Regions from separate parts of the Chelatococcus sp. KU-N122 genome, predicted to be linked through region 4. Evidence: predicted binding sites of a transcription regulator. Region 4 holds the regulator's gene; each other region holds the start of a gene.

Region 1 (4,767 bases), 3.9 Mb from region 4:
AGCTGATTTCCCCCTGGGATTTCTGATCAGCGGAGGCAAACCGGCGCCGCCGGTGTTGCCCGAGCTCGGCCCATTCACGGGTCGAGGGCCGCCGTCAGGTCGCCCATCGGCGGCTCGCCCTGTGCCGCGAGCGCCTTGTCGCGTTCGATCAGGCCGGGCAGCACGGGTAGGTTCCAGCGCTCGGTGACGAAGCGCAGGATCGAGGTCGTGTCGTACTGCGTGTGGTCGACGAAGCCCCGCTTGGCGAACGGCGAGACGATGAGGGCGGGAATGCGCGAGCCCGGGCCCCAGCGATCGGCCTTGGGCGGGGCGACATGGTCCCAGAAGCCGCCGTTCTCGTCGTAGGTCACGACCACCAGCATATGCTCCCACTGCGGGCTCTTCTCGAGGTGGGCGATGACGTCGGCGATGTGGGCATCGCCGGCGCTGACCGAGGCATAGTCCGGGTGCTGGTTGAGATTGCCTTGGGGCTTGTAGAAGGTGACGGACGGCAGCTGGCCCGCGTCGATGTCGGCGATGAAGGCCGTGCCGTCCATGCCGCCGTCGCGCAGATGCGCGGTGCGCGTCGCCGTGCCGGGCGCGAACTGGGCGAAATAGTTGAAGGGCTGGTGGTGGTATTGGAAGTTCGGCGCGGGCCTCCCGTTGTGGCCGTCGAGCGTGGCCTGCCAGGCGCCGGCGTACCAGGCCCAGTCCACCCCCTTGGCCGTGAGGAGGTCGCCGATCGTGGCGTCGCGCTGCGGCGGTAGCGTCGTTGCCTTGCCCGGATCGGCATAAGCCTTGTCCTGCCCCGCGGCCGGCGGATTGGCGCTCGGCTGGTAGGGCGGCTGCATCGTGTTCACCGCGTAGAAGTCCGGCGTCAGATTGCTGCTGTTGGCGAATTTTGGCGGCCCATCCATCGCCGACGCCGCGGCATTGGGCGCGGGTGTCAGCGTGACGCCATCCGGCTCCACCTTCGAGATCAGGTCCTTGGCAGGGCTCTCGTCGGCGCGGGGGTAGACCGGAATGCAGGCGCAGACGAGCTCGAAATGGTTGAGGAAGGAGCCGCCGAAAGCGCCTTGAAAGAAGTTGTCAGCCAGCGTGTACGTCTTCGCGACATCCCATAATTGCTGCTTTGCGTGGGCGTAGTGGCCCATCACCAGCGCTCCCGCGTCGGCAAAGGCCACGAAGCGGTCGTTCTTGCCGCCGTTGATCTGCATCTGCTCTTCGTAGAAGCGATGCCAGAGATCGCGCGTGATGACCGTGTCGGGCGCGTTGAAGCCGCTCGGATCGTCGATGGCGAAGGGCGCATTGGGCAGGTGCTCGGTCTGGGTCTGGGTCACCGGCGGCACGACGCCTTTGGCCGTCAGCCCGGTCCAGATCGGCGGCAGCTCCTTGAGCGGCTCGCCATTGCGGTCGATCTGGCGGTAGTGAGCTGGCTCAATCCCCTGGAGGCCGCGCGCGCCGGGGAATGTCCCGTAGATGTTGTCGAAGCTGCGGTTCTCCGCATAGATCACGACGACCGTATCGATCCTGTCGAGCCTTGCGGAGGCGGCGACACCGGGCGTCGCCGCAGCGATTGTCGTCGAGCTGGCACCGATAAGGAGGAGTGTGCGAAGCATCATCATGTCATCCCCGGGAACGGGCAGTGGCGGTGTCCGCGAGCGACCCACAAACGGTCGCTGTTAGGCTCGTCTGATTGCAGTTTCGTGATGCCGACGCGACCGGCACGCCATCGTCCTCATCAAGGAGAGCTCAAGGTGGCGGATAGACGACGTCGGGCGGCCCCCGGAAAAGCGCTCCAGACCCAAAAGGTCATGAGCCTTTCGCCATTGGATGATCTCATCCAATGGCGAAAGGCTCTGGCGCTGGTGGGGCTGCTGCTGATTGCCGCGGCGCCGCTGCCAGCGCCGGACGGTGCGGCCATCGATGGGTCGGCCGGCGGCGGGCTCTCGCGGGCCGAAGCCTTTCGCCGCGCTGCGGGGCTGGAGGCGCTGGGGCGCAAGCTGTTCTTCGATCCGGCTCTGTCTGCCTCGAGGTCCCTGTCGTGCGCCTCGTGCCACGTGCCGGAGCGGGGCTTTGGGCCGGCCAACGGGGCGTCGGTCCAATACGGAGGCCGGGATCTGGACCAGCCCGGGACGCGCGCGGTGCCTTCGCTCACCTATCTCCAGGCCACCCCGCAGTTTGCCGAGCACCAGTTCGACGACGAGGGCGGGGGCGATGCGAGCGTTGACAACGGGCCGACCGGCGGGCTGACCTGGGACGGACGCGCCGACCGCGGGCGCGGCCAGGCGACCATTCCACTGCTGTCGAGCAACGAAATGGCGAACCCCAGCGCCGGCGATGTCGCCGCCGCGGTCCGGGCCGCGCCCTATGCGGCGGAAGCTGCCGCCCTGGCGGGCGGCGAGCACGACGACGCGCTGTTCAAGACGGTTCTGGAGGCGCTTGAAGCCTTCGAGCAGACCCCGCAGGCCTTCTATCCGTATTCGAGCAAGTACGACGCCTTTCTGGCCGGGCAGGTCGCCCTCGCGGACCAAGAGGCGCGCGGCTTGAAGCTCTTCGAGGATCCGCAGAAGGGCAATTGCGCCAGCTGCCATCCGAGCCAGCGCGACGGCAACAACACGCCGCCGCAGTTCACCGACTACGGGCTCGTGGCGCTCGGCCTGCCCCGCAATATGGCGATCCCGGCCAATCGCGACCCCGACTATGTGGATCTCGGGCTGTGTGGCCCTTACCGAACCGATTTCAGCGACCGCCCCGCCTATTGCGGGCTGTTCAAGGCGCCGTCGCTGCGCAACGTGGCGCGACGCGAGACCTTCTTCCACAACGGCGTCGTTCACGACCTGCGCAGCGCCGTCGCTTTCTACGCTTACCGCGACGTGCAGCCGGAGCGGTTCTATCCGCGCCGGCCGGACGGGACGGTGGCCGTCTACGACGACTTGCCGGAACGCTACCGGGGCAACCTCAACCAGGATCCGCCGTTCGGCCGCAAGCCGGGCGACCCGCCGCCGCTCACCGAGACCGAGATCGACGACATCACGGCCTTCCTGCGGACCCTCGACGACGGCTATTCTGCTCCGGCGACGGCGCGGCGTGCGGCGCCTTAGCCAGGCGCGCCCGCGGCCGGCGGCCGATCTATCGCGAGGATTGAGCCATGAAGATCGACGGACGGCACTATCGCACCATCTGGCCGGCCGAGGACGGCTGGCGCGTCGTCATCATCGACCAGACGAAGCTGCCGCACGGCTTCGAGACGGTGGTGCTGGAGAGCGAGGAGCAGGCGGCGCACGCCATCCGCAGCATGCAGGTGCGCGGGGCGCCGCTGATCGGCGCCACCGGCGCCTACGGCCTGGCGTTGGCGCTTCGCGCCGATCCGTCCGACGCCGCCCTGGCCGCGGCCTATGATCGGCTGCTGGGCACCCGCCCGACCGCGGTCAACCTGCGCTGGGCGCTAGACGACATGCGCGCCCGGGCGGCGGCGCTGAAGCCGGCGGAGCGCGCCGCCGCCGCCTATCGCCGTGCGGCCGAGATCTGCGACGACGATGTCGCCACCTGCCGCGCCATCGGCGAGCACGGCCTGGCCGTGTTCCGCGAGCTCTGGGAGAGGAAGGGCCGGCCGGAGCGGCTGAACGTGCTGACCCATTGCAACGCCGGCTGGCTGGCCACGGTCGACTGGGGCACGGCTCTCGCGCCGGTCTACCTGGCGCATGACGGCGGCGTGCCGGTCCATGTCTGGGTCGACGAGACGCGGCCACGCAACCAGGGCGCCAGCATCACCGCCTTCGAGCTCGGCCGCCACGGCGTCAAGCACACGGTGATCGCCGATAATGTCGGCGGCCATCTGATGCAGCACGGCATGGTCGATGTCGTCATCGTCGGCACCGACCGCACCACCGCGGCCGGGGACGTGTGCAACAAGATCGGCACCTATCTGAAGGCGCTCGCGGCGCACGCCAACGGCGTGCCGTTCTATGTCGCGCTGCCCTACACCACGATCGACTGGACCCTGACCGACGGCGTCCGCGGCATCGAGATCGAGCAGCGTGACCCGCGCGAGCTGAGCCATATCACCGGGCGCACCGCGGACGGCCGGATCGAGACGGTCGGCATTCTGCCGGAGGGCAGCGCTGCGGCGAACTGGGCCTTCGACGTCACCCCGGCGCGCTACGTCACCGGGCTGATCACCGAGCGCGGCGTCTGCGCCGCCAGCCGTGAAGGCCTGGCCGGGCTATACCCGGAGCGGCACCGGCACCATGCCGGTCAGCGGCGGTAGCAACGGATCGTCTCAAAGCCGCGGCTGCGATTTCCAGGGATGGGTCTTGCGGGCCGTGAAACTTAGGAGGAGCATTCCGGCTTTAGAGAAAGCAACATACGGGAGGTGATCGCCATGCAGGAGATCCGGACCCGCGACCAGGATGCCGCATCCGGCAGAGGTCGCAAGGGTCCACGGTGCGTTGCCATCGTGGGCCCGTTCCAGAGCGGCAAGACGACGCTCCTCGAAGCCATGCTGGCCCGGGCGGGGGCCGTCTCGCGGCAGGGCAGCGTGGTTGCCGGCAACAGCGTCGGCGACGCCAGCGCCGAGGCCAGGGCCCATCGCATGAGCGTCGAGGTCAACGTCGCCGGCGCCGAATTCCTGGGCGACGCCTATACGTTCATCGACTGTCCGGGCTCCGTCGAGTTCCTGGCCGAGATGCAGCCGGTCCTGCCCGCCGTGGATGCCGCGGTCGTGGTGTGCGACGGCGATGACAAGAAGATCCCGGCGCTCCAGCTCATCCTGCACGAGCTCGAGGC
Region 2 (4,767 bases), 290 kb from region 4:
CGGCAGGTCGACGGGCGGGATGAGCGGGCGATACTTGGTGTGCGGGGTCCTCAGCATGATGGGGTCCGTTGCGTGCTGGTTATGCGTTGAAGCGAGCACGGCTGGCTACGGCCGCCGGGATGCCGTCAGTCCCGACGACCGCCGGTAAGTCGCAGGGCAACGGTCAGGAGCAGGCCGGCAGCCGGCACAAAGGCACGGCGGGACGCGTCCGCGCATGCCGCGACCGTCGTCGCCGCGGAGCGCGGTCGACCGGATGGAGAGGCGATGGGGGCGACGTCGAACACGTGAGGGCGGCTTCTGCTTCCTGGAGGCGATCGTCCTATCGCACCTGCATGTGATACTCTCGCGCGCAAAGGTCATTCATCATCGTAAAAGGATCAGGCTGCCCCATGCGGCGCCAGGCCGTCACCGACCAGTTCGCCGTCGTCAGCCAGGACGAGCAGCGCTTTACAAGCGTCCGGCACAGCCACGCGGAGGCCCAGCTCATCTATGCGATCAGCGGCGTCGTCGCGGTGACGACGGACCTCGGCACATGGGTTGTGCCGCCGAACCGCGCCGTCTGGGTGCCGGCCGGCGTCGAGCATATGACGATGAGCCCGGCTGCGGTGCAGTTCCGCGCCCTGCTGATCGGTGCCGCCCACGCGAAGGGCCTGTCCGACGCCTGCCGGGTCGTGGCGGTGACGCCGCTGCTGCGCGAGCTGATCGTGAGGCTCGCCGCCCTCGCCGACCAGCCGGGGCAGGGCGCGCCTGAGAGCGGAGCCGACACCGGCGCCCTGGTGCAGGCGGTGACGCGGCTGCTGCTCCTGGAGCTCGCCTTCTTGCCCATCGAGCCGCTCGCTCTGCCCATGCCGGGACACAGGGAACTGGCCCGGTTCTGCCAGCGGGTGCGCGGCGATCCGGCGGGCGACGTCTCCGTCGCGGAGGCCGCCGCCACGCTGCGCATGAGCCGCTCGAGCTTCATGCGGCTGTTCCGGCGCGAGACCGGCATGAGCTTCGGCCGCTGGCGCCAGCAAACCCGCATCCTCCAGGCGTTGACGTTGCTGGCGGACGGCAAATCCATCCTGCACGTTGCGCTGGACTGCGGCTACGACAGCCCCAGCGCCTTCGCAGCCATGTTCCGCCGCTCGCTCGGCAGGTCGCCGAGCGCCTACTTCTCCGGTTGAGCGGAGGGCGTCGCGGCCCGCCTCACGCCGGGCGGGCGGGGCTTACGCGTGTCTTGATCCACCGCCACAGCGGCGAAACACCGTAGCTCATCGCCGGAATGGTCAGCGCGCCGATGGCGAGGCCGGCCAGGCCCGCGCCGCCCGCCTGGACCAGCCAGGAGGCGAGGGAGCTTATGGCGGGCAGGGCGTGCGCGACCGCTTCGCCGGCATCGTGCAGGAGGTGGCTCAGCCAGCCGTAGCCGTAGCTCTCGAAGCCGTGCAGGATGATGCCGCCGCCCACCCAGATCATGGCCGCCGTTCCGACCAGTCCGAGCGCCTTCAGGAAATACGGCATCCCCTGGACGAGGCCGCGGCCGATCGTGCGGGACAGCCCGCCGATGGGCGAGGGTGACGATGTGCGGGCGAGCATCAGCCCCACGTCGTCGGCCTTCACGATCAGGGCCACGACGCCGTAGACCGCGACGGTGATGGCGAAGCCGACCACGGCGAGCACCAGGGCCTGGGTCGGCAGGTCCGCATCGGGGATCGCGCCCAGCGTGATGGTCATGATCTCGGCCGAGAGAATGAAGTCGGTCCGGATCGCGCCCGCGACCTTCTGGTCCTCGAACGACTTGGCGTCGAGGCTGATCGGCTCGACCTCCGCCTCGTGCGCGTGGGCCGCATGGGGGAAGGCGAGCTGATAGATCTTCTCGGCCCCCTCGTAGCAGAGATAGAGGCCGCCGATCATGAGGAGCGGCATGATCGCCTGCGGCAGCAGAAGGCTGAGCGCCAGGGCCGCCGGCAGCAGGAACAGCAGCTTGTTCTTCAGCGAGCCGCGCGCGATCTTGGCGATGATGGGCAGTTCGCGCGAAGCGGAAAAGCCGGTCACATAGCGCGGCGTCACGGCGGCGTCGTCGATGACCACGCCGGCCGCCTTGGTGCCTGCCTTCATGGCCTGGCCGGCGATATCGTCGAGCGAGGCGGCGGCAACCTTGGCCAGCGCGGCGACATCGTCGAGTAAGGCGATCAGGCCGACGCTCATTCAGCTTCTCCGGGTTCGGTGCCGCGAACGGTCGAGCAACTCGGCGCCGGCCCGCGGCCCGGGGCGCGGCACTTCGCCCCGAGAAGTGAATCCGTAGCTAGCCTCGATGCCTTACATTTCTATGACATAAAATCCGCACTCGAAAGCGGAAATCCATACACTTGGTGTGTGTCGAAAAATATTCGTTATATTAAGTTATTGAAAAATATATTCTTGTCTTTCCAAGTTTAGATTCTATCGAATGCATATTTTGTTTCGAGTGCCCGGCGTCATTGGCTTGTCATGCCCGGAGATAGATTACGCGCAACGTCGGTGCAATCAGCTCACTGAGTGCCGTCGGCCGGATTCCTCCCACACGGGAAAGGCAGCCATGAAGACCAAGGACGTTCGCCGCGCCTATGCGATGCCCCTCACCAATCCGGCCTATCCGAGGGGCCCCTACCGCTTCATCGACCGGGAATATGTCATCATCACCTACAGGACCGATCCTGAGGCGTTGAGGGCGGCCGTCCCCGAGCCGCTCGAGATCGTCGAGCCGGTCGTCAAGTACGAGTTCATCAAGATGCCGGACTCGACCGGCTTCGGCGACTACACCGAGTCCGGCCAGGTGATCCCCGTCCGTTTCAATGGCAAGGATGGGGTCTACGTCCACGCCATGTATCTCGATGACGATGCGCCGATCGCCGGCGGCCGCGAGATCTGGGGCTTTCCCAAGAAGCTCGCCTTTCCCAAGCTCGTCCACGAGGGCGAGGTGATCGTCGGCACGCTGCACTACGGCACGGTGCTTTGCGCGACCGCGACCATGGGCTACAAGCACCGCACCCTCGATACGGATGAGATCGCCCATTCGCTGGCCAAGCCGAACTTCCTCGTCAAGATCATTCCGCATGTGGACGCACAGCCACGCATCTGCGAGCTGGTGCGCTACCACCTCGAGGACATCACCGTGAAGGGCGCCTGGTCGGGCCCTGCCGACTTGCAGCTGTTCCGGCACGTCATCGCCGATGTGGCGCGGCTGCCGGTGCTGGAGGTGCTCTCGGCCACGCATTTTATAGCTGACCTCACGCTCGGCCTGGGCGAGGTTGTCCACGACTACATGAACGAAGGCTGAGCGATGCTGAACATGACCGACGCGACGCGCAAGCGCAGAAGCGAGCTGCCTCCCATGGAGGAGCTGCTCGCGTCCTATCAGTCGGTGGCGCTGGTGCTCCAGGGCGGCGGTGCGCTCGGCGCCTATCAGGCCGGCGTCTTCCAGGCGCTCGCCGAGGCCGGCATCAGCCCCAACTGGCTCTCGGGCGTATCGATCGGCGCTATCAACGCCGCGATCATCGCCGGCAACCGACCCGGCAACCAGATCGATCGGCTGCGGGACTTCTGGGAGACCGTGTCGAGCCGCAAGGTCTGGCACTTCACCCCCGAGGGCGACCTGTTCCGCAAGCTGCGCAACCAGACGAGCGCCGCGCTGACGACGATGTCGGGCCTGCCTGGCTTCTTCAAGCCGCGCAACGTCAATCCGTGGCTCCAATTGGCCGGCGCGGCGGGCGCCACCAGCTTCTACGACACGGCCGAGCTGGAGCAGACGCTCAACCGGTTGATCGACTGGGAGGTGCTGAACGACCGTGAGCGCCGCCTCAGCGTCGGGGCCGTCAACGTCCGCAGCGGCAACTTCCGCTACTTCGACAGCGAGATCGAGGTGATCGGCCCGCAGCACATCATGGCCTCCGGCGCGCTGCCGCCGGCCTTTCCCCCCATCCTCATCGAGAACGAATACTACTGGGACGGCGGCATCGTCTCCAACACGCCGCTGCAATATCTGCTGGAGCAGGAGGACGTGCGCGACACCCTGGTCTTCCAGGTCGATCTGTTCAGCGCGCGCGGCATCCTTCCGCGCGACATGGCGGACGTGCTCGCCCGCCACAAGGACATCATGTATTCGAGCCGCACGCGCAACAACACCGACGCCTTTCGGCGCATGCACAATCTACGGCTCAAGCTGTATCAAGCCTTGCTGCGGGTGCCGCCCGAGGCATTGACGGACGAGGATCGCGCATTTCTCGCGGTGATGGCAGCGGACGTGCCGCAGATCAACATCGTTCATCTCATCTACCAGCAGAAGATCTACGAGAGCGACGCCAAGGATTACGAATTCTCCGGCACCTCCATGCGGGAGCACTGGCATTCCGGTTATGAGGACACGCGCAAGACCTTGCAGCATCGCAAGTGGCTGGTGAAGCCCCCGGAATCGATCGGCATGGCCGTGCACGACGTGCACCGCGACGACCCGAGCTGAGCCGGCGCCGGCGCCTCCGTCGGCCACATCACCGGTCGTTCGCCGTGGTCGCAAGGTCAGCGCGGCCGGCGGCGCCCACATCCCCGAGCCCTGCCGGTCCCGTCCCGGCAGGCCATCCGCAGCGGCCTGTCGGGCGAGCTCGTCCGACCTGCCACGCGGCTCATGCCCACCGCAGGCTGCACCGCAGGCCGCGGCGATCGCCGCGATTGGCGAGGGCGAGACGGGTGCCGAGGCGCTCGGCCGCCATCTGGGCGATCGTCAGCCCGAGGCCGGTGCCGGAGGCGCTCTTATGG
Region 3 (4,767 bases), 4.4 Mb from region 4:
CGCGACACGGCGATCTCGAAGCCCTCGCGGCGCATGGTCTCGATCAGGATGGCGAGCTGCAGCTCACCGCGGCCCGACACGAAGAAGCTGTCCTTGTCGGAGGACTCCTCGATCTTCAGCGTGACGTTGCCCTCGGCCTCCTTGAACAGCCGGTCGCGGATCATGCGGCTGGTCACCTTGTCGCCTTCGGTGCCGGCCAGCGGGCTGTCGTTGACGATGAACGACATGGTGACGGTGGGCGGATCGATCGGCTGGGCCTGGATCGGGGTGTCGACCGAGGGGTCGCAGAAGGTGTCCGCCACCGAGCCCTCGACGAGGCCGGCGATGGAGACGATGTCGCCCGCCTCACCCAGCTCGATCGGCTGCCGTTCGATGCCACGGAAGGCAAGGATCTTGGAGACGCGCCCGGTCTCGACCAGCTTGCCCTCGCGGTTGATCACCTTGATGGACTGGTTGGGCTTGACCGTGCCGGAGGCGATGCGGCCGGTGATAATGCGGCCGAGGAAGGGATTGGCCTCCAGGAGGGTGCCGAGCATGCGGAAGGGGGCCGGGTCCACCTTGGGTTCCGGCACGTGCTTCAGCACGAGGTCGAACAGCGGCGCCAGGCCCTCGTCCTTCGGCCCCTCGGGCGACATGGCCATCCAGCCGTCGCGGCCCGAGCCGTAGAGGATCGGGAAGTCGAGCTGCTCGTCGGACGCGTCGAGCGCCGCGAACAGGTCGAACACCTCGTTGATCACCTCGCTCGGGCGTCCGTCCGGGCGGTCCACCTTGTTGATGGCCACGATCGGCCGAAGGCCGATCTTCAAGGCCTTGCCGACCACGAACTTGGTCTGCGGCATCGGGCCCTCGGCCGCGTCGACAAGCACGATGGCGCCGTCGACCATGGACAGGATGCGCTCCACCTCGCCGCCGAAGTCGGCGTGGCCGGGCGTGTCGACGATGTTGATGCGCGTGTCCTTCCAGACCACCGACGTGGCCTTGGCCAGGATGGTGATGCCGCGCTCCTTTTCGAGATCGTTGGAATCCATGACGCGCTCGGCGACGCGCTGGTTCTCGCGGAAGGACCCGGACTGCTGCAGGAGCTTGTCGACGAGCGTGGTCTTGCCGTGGTCGACGTGCGCGATGATCGCGATGTTGCGGAGCTTCATGACCGGACCTGAAAGGAATTTCGTTGCAGCGCAATAACAGAAGGCCGCGCCGGCGACAACGCGGCGCCCTTCCGATTACGCAGCTGGGCTGAATCTCCGCTTATATGCGGCGGCGCGCGGGCGAGCGCAAGCCGCCGCGGCGAACGGCGCGCCGCTCAGCCCTGCGCCGGGTCGATGATGGTGCTCCACAGATCGCTGTCGGCGGCGTCCTTGAGGGTCACCTTCATCTGCCCGGTCGCCCCATCGATCGCCACATGGCCGAAGAACTGGAGCCCTGCGGCCGGCGAGGCGTTCTGCCCCTGCTCCTTGGTCGGGGCCTTGGCGTAGCGCAGCTCCGGCCCGAAGGTGTCGTCGAGGTCGGCCGGCCCGAACGTGCCGGCGTGCAGCGGGCCCGAGACGAACTCCCAGAAGGGGTCGAAGTCCTGGAAGCGGGCCTTGTCCGGATTATAGAAGTGGGCGGCCGTGTAGTGCACGTCGGCGGTGAGCCAGACGGTGTTGCGCACCTTCTCCCGCTTCATGAACGCGAGCAGATCGGCGATCTCCAGCTCGCGTCCGAGCGGCGGGCCGTCGCCCTGGGCGATCGCTTCCGAGCCGAACTTGCGGTCGACGTCGTAGACGACGATGAGGCCGATCGGCATGTCGGCGGCGATGACCTTCCAGACCGCGTTCGACGCCTTGAGCTCGCGCTTGAGCCACGCCAGCTGCGCCGGGCCGAGGAAGTGAGCGTCCGGGCCGTACTGCTCCTGGCGGTTCTCGCCGTTGGGCCCGCGATAGCTGCGCATGTCGAGCATGAACACGTCGAGCAGCGGCCCGTAGGCGATCTTGCGGTAGACGCGGCCGGGCTCGGCCGGCTCGAAGCGCATCGGGCTGTATTCATGGAAGGCGCGCGACGCCCGCGCCGCCAGCAGCATCATGTTCTTGTCGACGTAGCCCTTGCGCAGGTGCTCGGCGCGGGTCAGCGGCTCGCCCGGCCACCAATTGTTGGTGACCTCGTGGTCGTCCCACTGCACCAGCAGCGGGATCTCCCGGTTCATGGCCAGCAGGTTCTTGTCCAGGAGGTTGTACTGGTAGTTGCCGCGGAACTCGGCCAGCGTCTCGGCAGGCTTGGATTTCGCCTCGGTGACGAGGTTCTTCCAGAGGGTGCCGTCGGGCAGCGCCACCTCCGCCTTGATCGGGCCGTCGGCGTAGATGTTGTCGCCGGAGTGGATGAAGAAGTCGGGGCGGTTCTTCAGGATGGTCGAGTAGATGGTCATGCCGCCGCGGCTCTCGTCGATGCCCCAGCCCTGGCCAGCGGTGTCGCCGGACCAGCAGAACGAGATCGAGCTCCGATCGGCCGGCGCCGTGCGGAAGCGGCCGACGAGGGCCTCGCCGCGGATGCCCGGCTCGGCCAGATCCTGCGGCGTGATCCTGTAGAAGACGTCCTGGCCGGCCGGCAGGCCGGCGAGCGCGACCTTGCCGGTCATGTCGCTCTCCGGCAGCACGTCGACGAACACCCCGCCGAACGGCTCCTTGAAGCTCTCCGTGGTGGAGAGCTCGATGATGAGCCGCGCCGGCCGGTCGGAGCGGCCCCAGACCACGGCGGCGTCGCCCGAAACGTCACCGGACTGCAGGCCATGGCTCAGCGCCGGGCGGTCGGCGGCGCGGGAGATCCCGGGCAGGGCGAGGTTGCCGCCGACGCCGACGAGACCGGCGGCCCCGCCGGCGGCGAGCAGGCGACGGCGAGTGATCGGTCGGTCGCGCAAAAGGTCACGCATGGGCTGCCGCTCCTGAAAGCCTGTATTGTGCGTGCACAACATTGAGAATCGGCGACCGCCCCATGACGCTGTCGTGACAGGGACCGGCTCCGTCCGAGCTGTTGACGGGCGTCGCCGTTACGCTAGAACGAGCCCGTACCGCTCGGTACCAAAGCCGGTATGCGCAGTATCGAACTGCTGCGCCGCTATCGCGCGCCTGCGCCGACCTGTACCGTGGGCGTATGGCAGGATTCAGGGAGGCTGCATGTCCATGTTGACGCTCGATCGTTGGGGGGCGCGTCCGCGTGCCGGCGCGCTGGCGTTGGGCGCGGCGCTGCTGCTGGCGCCGGCGATGGGGCGAGCCGACACGCCCGGCGTGACCGCGACGTCCGTGAAGATCGGCAACATCGACGCCTACAGTGGCCCTGCCGCCGTCTACGCCGCGCTCGGCCGGCTGCCCGGTGCCTATTTCAAGATGCTGAACGAGAAGGGCGGTGTCGCCGGGCGCACCATCGACTACATCAGCTACGACGACGGCTACAGCCCGCCCAAGACGGTGGAGCAGGCGCGTAAGCTGGTGGAGAGCGACGAGGTGGCGGCCATCTACGGCCCCCTCGGCGCGCCCACCAACTCGGCCATCGCCAAGTACATGAACATCAAGAAGGTGCCGCAGATCTTCATCGCCTCCGGCGCGACGAAGTTCGGCGATCCCAAGAACTTTCCCTGGAGCATGGGCTTGCAGCCGAGCTACCAGAGCGAGGGACGGGCGTTCGCCACATATCTCCTGTCCGCCAAGCCCGATGCCAAGATCGGCATCCTCTACCAGAACGACGACTTCGGGCGTGACGTGCTGAAGGGCTTCGAGGACGGGCTCGGCGACAAGAAGTCGTTGATCGTCGCCAAGATTCCCTACGAGACCACGGACGCGACCATCGATTCCCAGGTGCTGCAGATCAAGGCGGCGGGCGCGGACGTGTTCATGAACATGACGACGCCGAAGTTCGCCGCGCAGGCCATCCGCAAGATCGCCGAGCTCGGCTGGCACCCCATGCACTTCCTGGGCTCCAACGCCTCGTCGATCGCCTCGGTGCTGAAGCCGGCAGGACTGGAAAACGCCAAGGGCATCATCTCCAGCGCCTACCTGAAGGACCCCAACGACCCGACGTGGAAGGACGATCCCGCCTTCAAGACCTGGGGCGCCTTCCTCGACAAGTACTTCCCCGAGGCGGACCGCAAGGATTCGCTCACGGTGTACGCCTATGTCTCGGCCCAGGTGATGGAGCAGGTGCTGAAGCAGGCGGGCAGCGATCTGTCGCGCGAGACGATCATGAAGCAGGCGGCCAACCTGAAGGACTTCGCGCCGGACCTGCTGCTGCCGGGCATCAAGATCAACACCAGCCCGACCGACTACTTCCCCATCGAACAGCTGCAGCTGATCCGCTTCAACGGCGAGCGCTACGAGAGCTTCGGACCGGTGCTCGACAGCGCGCTGCCGCGCTGAGCCGACGAAGCCGCCGGAGAGGTCTCACAGCGTCATGGCCGGGCTTGACCCGGCCATGAGCGCGGGTCGGGGCAAAAAAGAGCTGGGAGGAGAGCGTCATGGCAAGCACCGTCTATCAGACGTTCGCCGATGTGGCCGCGCGGTGGCCGGACCGGCCCTTCGTCGCGGTCGGGCCGTTGGCCAGCCGGAGCTACCTGCCGGAGGGCGTCGAATACAGCTACGCCGAGGCGGCCGAACGAATCGGCCGGCTGCGCGAGGCCTATGCGTCGGCGGGCTACGGCGTCGGCCACCGGGTCGGCCTGCTGCTGGAGAACCGGCCGGAGCACCACTTCCACTTCCTCGCCCTGAACAGCCTCGGCGTCGGCGCGGTGCCGATCAACCCGGA
Region 4 (4,767 bases):
GGCCTCAGCGCCGCAGTGTTCACCCAGAACACGCCGCCGCCGGGGTCGGCCGGCGGTCTCCAGAATGCCATCGTCGGCAGCCTGATCATGACGGTCATCGGCGTCCTGATCGGCACGCCCATCGGCATGCTGGCCGGCACCTACATGGCGGAATATGGCCGGCACACCAGGCTGACGACCATCGTCCGCTTCATCAACGACATCCTGCTCAGCGCCCCCTCCATCGTCGTCGGCCTCTTCATCTATGAGGTCCTGGTGGTGCAGATGGGCCACTTCTCGGCAATCGCCGGTGCGGCGGCGTTGGCGGTCATCGTGATCCCCGTGGTCGTGCGCACCACCGAGGACATGCTGCTGCTGGTTCCCAACCCGTTGCGCGAGGCGGCCTCGGCCCTTGGCATGCCGCGCCACTTCGTCATCCGGCGGATCGCCTATCGGGCGGCTCGCGCCGGCATGATCACCGGCGTGCTGCTCGCCATCGCCCGTGTCTCCGGCGAGACCGCGCCGCTGCTGTTCACCGCGCTCAACAACCAGTTCGGCAGCACGAACCTGAACGGGCCGATGGCGAGCCTTCCGGTCGTCATCTTCCAGTTCGCTCTGTCGCCCTACGCGGACTGGCAGAAGCTGGCCTGGACTGGAGCGCTCATCATCACTCTAGCCGTGCTGACCCTCTCCATTGCGGCGCGCGTGCTTTCTGCGAGGACCCAGAAATGAGCGAATCCAGCGTCTCCGCCATCGAAATCGCGGCCTCTAAGCCGGCGGCCTCCAATCAGGGCCTCAAGGAGAAGATCTCGGTCCGCGACCTGCGCTTCTACTACGGTGACTCGCTGGCGCTGAAGGGGATCAACCTCCCGCTCTATGACCGCAAGGTCACCGCCTTCATCGGGCCTTCCGGCTGCGGCAAGTCCACCCTGCTGCGCATCCTGAACCGGATGTATGATCTCTACCCGGGGCAGCGCGCGGAGGGCGAAGTGTTGCTCGACGGCGACAACATCCTGGCGCCGAAGCAGGACCTGAACATCCTGCGCTCGCGGGTCGGCATGGTGTTCCAGAAGCCGACGCCGTTCCCGATGAGCATCTACGACAACATCGCCTTCGGCATCCGCCTGTACGAGAAGGTGCCGAAGAGCGAGCTCGACGACCGCATCGAATCCTCGCTGCGCCGCGCGGCGATCTGGGACGAGGTGAAGAACAAGCTCAACGCGAGCGGCTTGAGCCTCTCGGGCGGTCAGCAGCAGCGCCTGTGCATCGCCCGTACCGTGGCGATCCGTCCCGAGGTCATCCTGCTCGACGAGCCGTGCTCCGCGCTGGATCCGATCTCGACGGCCAAGATCGAGGAGCTGATCGACGAGCTCAAGAGCGACTACACGATCGCCATCGTCACGCACAACATGCAGCAGGCGGCGCGCGTGTCCGAGAACACGGCCTTCATGTATCTGGGAGAGCTGGTCGAGTTCGGTCCGACGTCGAAGATCTTCACGTCGCCGACCGACTCGCGCACGCAGGACTACATCACCGGGCGCTTCGGCTAGAGCGCTTCGCGGTTGGGTGGACCCACCCAATCGCAAAGGAAGCGCTCCAGGTGAAAAGAGTTGGAGCATTTTTCTGCAATTGGATGACCTCATCCAATTGCGAAATGCTCCAGGGACGGCGCCTCCGGTTCCGGTCGCGGCGGAGGCATTTGAATATCGAGACCGAGAGCATGTGGGTCTTGGCGAGCCGCCTTTGACCAATCAGCACCATGCTTGAACGAACCAGGAGCAGAGTGCGATGACCGAGCATACCGTCTCCGCCTTCGACACCGAGCTGTCTTCGCTGCGGAGCACCGTGGTGGAGATGGGCGGCTTTGCCGAAAAGATGTTGGACGACGCGACGCGGGCGCTCGTACGCCGGGACACCGAGTTGGCGCAGTCGATCATCGCGGCCGACATCCGTCTGGACAATCTCCAGCGCGAGGTGGAGGAACGTGCGGTCCTGACCATTGCGCGGCGCCAGCCGATGGCCGTCGACCTGCGCGAGATCATCTCCGCCATCCGTGTCGCCGGCGACATCGAGCGGATTGGCGATCTCGCCAAGAACATCGCCAAGCGCGCGGTGGCCATCGGCAGCCAGTTCCAGCCGCCGAAGATCGTCGTGGGCGTGCAGCACATGAGCGATCTGGTGCAGGAGCAGCTCAAGGACGTGCTCGACGGCTACACCCAGCACGACGCCAACGTCGCCCTCGAGGTCTGGAACCGGGACGGCGACATCGATGCGCTCTACACCTCGCTGTTCCGCGAGCTGTTGACTTACATGATGGAAGACCCGCGCAACATCGGCTTCTGCGCGCATCTGTTGTTCTGCGCCAAGAACATCGAGCGCATTGGCGATCATACGACCAATATCGCTGAAACCATCAACTACCTCGTTACCGGCGAGCCTCTGGGCCCGGAACGCCCCAAGGCCGACAAGTCGAGCTTCACGACGATCGACGCGACGAAGAGCTAACGGAATGGTGGGGGGATGGGGACACGCATTCTGATCGTCGAGGACGAGGAGCCGTTGAGCCTGCTGCTGAGGTACAATCTCGAGGCGGAAGGCTATGACGTCGACACGGTGTCCCGGGGCGACGATGCCGAGATCAGGCTGCGGGAGCTGGTGCCCGATCTCGTGCTGCTCGATTGGATGTTGCCGGGCTTGTCCGGCATCGAGCTGTGCCGGCGCATACGCTCCCGACAGGAAACGGAGCGGCTGCCGGTCATCATGCTGACCGCGCGTGGCGAGGAAGCCGAGCGTGTCCGCGGCCTGGCGACCGGGGCCGACGACTACGTCGTCAAGCCGTTTTCGGTGCCGGAATTGCTGGCGCGCGTGCGGGCGTTGCTGCGGCGTGCCAAGCCGTCCCACGTCGCCAACCTGCTGACGGCCGGCGACATCGAGCTCGATCGCGAGACGAGGCGGGTGCGGCGTTCGAGCCGCGAGCTGCACCTCGGGCCGACGGAGTTTCGCCTGCTCGAATTTCTGATGCAGAGCCCCGGACGGGTGTTCTCCCGCGAACAGCTGCTCGACGGCGTGTGGGGCCACGACGTCTACATCGACGAGCGGACCGTGGACGTGCATGTCGGCCGCCTGCGCAAGGCGATCAACCGGCCCCGCAAGCCCGATCCGATCCGCACCGTACGCGGCGCCGGCTACGCCTTCGACGAGACCTTTGCGCGGGATTGAGGTTGTGCGGGGCGCCGATGTCGCGCCCCGTCTCTGCCCGTCTGTCGCCGTCATGACCACGGGCGAGCCCCCCTCATGACAGCGGGGAAGCGCACTTCAGATTCGACAAGTTGACGTGCGTCTACCCGATCAGATGGGCTCATCTGATCGGGTAGACATGCTCCAGATTCAAAACGTTATGAGCATTTCTCTGCCATTGGATGATCTCATCCAATGGCGAAATGCTCTAGCTCTAGCGCCTGCGCCGCTCGGGCGGCTGATAGGCGATGCGGGCGTGGTGGCTGCAGTAGGGCTGCCCGGGGGTCGTGCGATTGCCGCAGAAGCGGAACTCGGCCGACGTCGGATCTCCCAGCGGCCAGCGGCACATGTTCTCGCGCAGCTCCGTGATCGTCACGCGCTCGGACATCGGCACCACGACATCGGGCAGCGTCCGGGCGGCCGGCGGCGCGTACTCGTCGGGCTCGATACGCATGCTGACGGCGAGCACGGTATTGCCCTGGACGGCCGGGCCATGGGTCGGCCGCGCTGTCGCTACGGCGGGGCGGGGGGGCGTCCCCACGCTCTTGCGGGGCTTGGGCGTGCCGGACGCCGGCGCCTTCGCCCGTCCCGAGAGGCCCAGGCGATGGACCTTGCCGATCACCGCGTTGCGCGTGATGCCACCCATGGCCGTTGCGATCTGGCTGGCGCTCAACCCCTCGGCCCATAGCCGCTTCAGCAGCTCGACGCGGTCATCGCTCCAGATGTTTCCAGGATCGTTCATCCGCCCCTCCGTGCTCAGCGCCGCCATTGGGAATCCCTCCGCGATTGCGCACGCTCCTCGTCGCAGCGCAGCGGGACCATCACCAATGACCGGTTTACCCACGACATGTCGTGGTTCACACGCAGGACCATACAAGATGACGCAAGTCTGCGCCAAGACCGGCCCCGGTGCGGTGGATGTTTTCCCCAGGAAGGTGACGAAACCGAGTCCGAATGCGCCCGTTTTGCGCCGCCAATGTCGCTATTGCAGCAACAATCGAAATCGCCGCCGTCCGAACCTGTGCATAAAATCGAGGCGCGTTGCAAAAGCCGCTCGCCGTACCAATGTACGCTTTGAAATTGACAGCCGGAGCCGGGTCCCTAGAATAGAGGTAGTGCCGCCCCCCGCTGGGCGGCACTTTGATTTTTGGGGATTTCGCTGGCCGCAAGGCCGTCCGAATTCACGCCGCTGCGGAGCGCTTGCCGTTTGCGTGGGGCCACGCGGCCGGGACGAAGCACTCCAGATTCGATGTGCTGGAGCGTCCATGCGCCCGGATGACGCCATCCGGGCGGGAGCCGCCACCCAGCCGCGGACGGCGGCTTCGACATGCGGATCGGCTCTTGCGAACATCAGCCGATTGAACCGAAGTGATCCCGCATGAGGAGATCCGACCCGTGACCTCGCCGCTTCTGCCGACCTTTGCGCGCGCCGATCTGCAATTCGACCGGGGAGAGGGCTTGTGGCTCGTCACGCGTGACGGCGAACGATATCTCGACTTCGGCGCCGGCGTTGCGGTGAACTCGCTTGGTCATGCCCATCCTCACCTGGTC

Evidence for each region. The regulator PhoB, encoded in region 4, activates phosphate uptake and scavenging genes when phosphate is short. The targets are predictions, from matches to a motif close to TGTCATNNANCTGTCAT.
Region 1: ACZ5PO_RS02120 (acid phosphatase) is a predicted target of PhoB. The motif match lies at 1,737-1,753, and genes of this name have one in related genera.
Region 2: ACZ5PO_RS18195 (acetoacetate decarboxylase) is a predicted target of PhoB. The motif match lies at 2,452-2,468, and genes of this name have one in related genera.
Region 3: ACZ5PO_RS39545 (alkaline phosphatase D family protein) is a predicted target of PhoB. The motif match lies at 2,965-2,981, and genes of this name have one in related genera.

The regions. Positions count from the first base shown of each region.
Region 1 is NZ_AP043981.1:463,871-468,637, reverse strand. It holds gene ACZ5PO_RS02125 (PIN domain-containing protein) at 1-26, shown strand, start outside; gene ACZ5PO_RS02120 (acid phosphatase) at 75-1,604, opposite strand; gene ACZ5PO_RS02115 (cytochrome-c peroxidase) at 1,809-3,083, shown strand; gene mtnA (S-methyl-5-thioribose-1-phosphate isomerase) at 3,131-4,249, shown strand; gene ACZ5PO_RS02105 (elongation factor G) at 4,364-4,767, shown strand, end outside.
Region 2 is NZ_AP043981.1:4,049,365-4,054,131, forward strand. It holds gene leuA (2-isopropylmalate synthase) at 1-57, opposite strand, end outside; gene ACZ5PO_RS18185 (AraC family transcriptional regulator) at 390-1,163, shown strand; gene ACZ5PO_RS18190 (DUF808 domain-containing protein) at 1,186-2,184, opposite strand; gene ACZ5PO_RS18195 (acetoacetate decarboxylase) at 2,555-3,295, shown strand; gene ACZ5PO_RS18200 (patatin-like phospholipase family protein) at 3,308-4,474, shown strand; gene ACZ5PO_RS18205 (ATP-binding protein) at 4,635-4,767, opposite strand, start outside.
Region 3 is NZ_AP043981.1:8,808,136-8,812,902, reverse strand. It holds gene typA (translational GTPase TypA) at 1-1,148, opposite strand, end outside; gene ACZ5PO_RS39545 (alkaline phosphatase D family protein) at 1,304-2,902, opposite strand; gene ACZ5PO_RS39540 (ABC transporter substrate-binding protein) at 3,147-4,382, shown strand; gene ACZ5PO_RS39535 (AMP-binding protein) at 4,481-4,767, shown strand, end outside.
Region 4 is NZ_AP043981.1:4,337,941-4,342,707, forward strand. It holds gene pstA (phosphate ABC transporter permease PstA) at 1-711, shown strand, start outside; gene pstB (phosphate ABC transporter ATP-binding protein PstB) at 708-1,529, shown strand; gene phoU (phosphate signaling complex protein PhoU) at 1,768-2,484, shown strand; gene phoB (phosphate regulon transcriptional regulator PhoB) at 2,500-3,198, shown strand; gene ACZ5PO_RS19545 (GcrA family cell cycle regulator) at 3,431-3,958, opposite strand; gene ACZ5PO_RS19550 (acetylornithine transaminase) at 4,612-4,767, shown strand, end outside.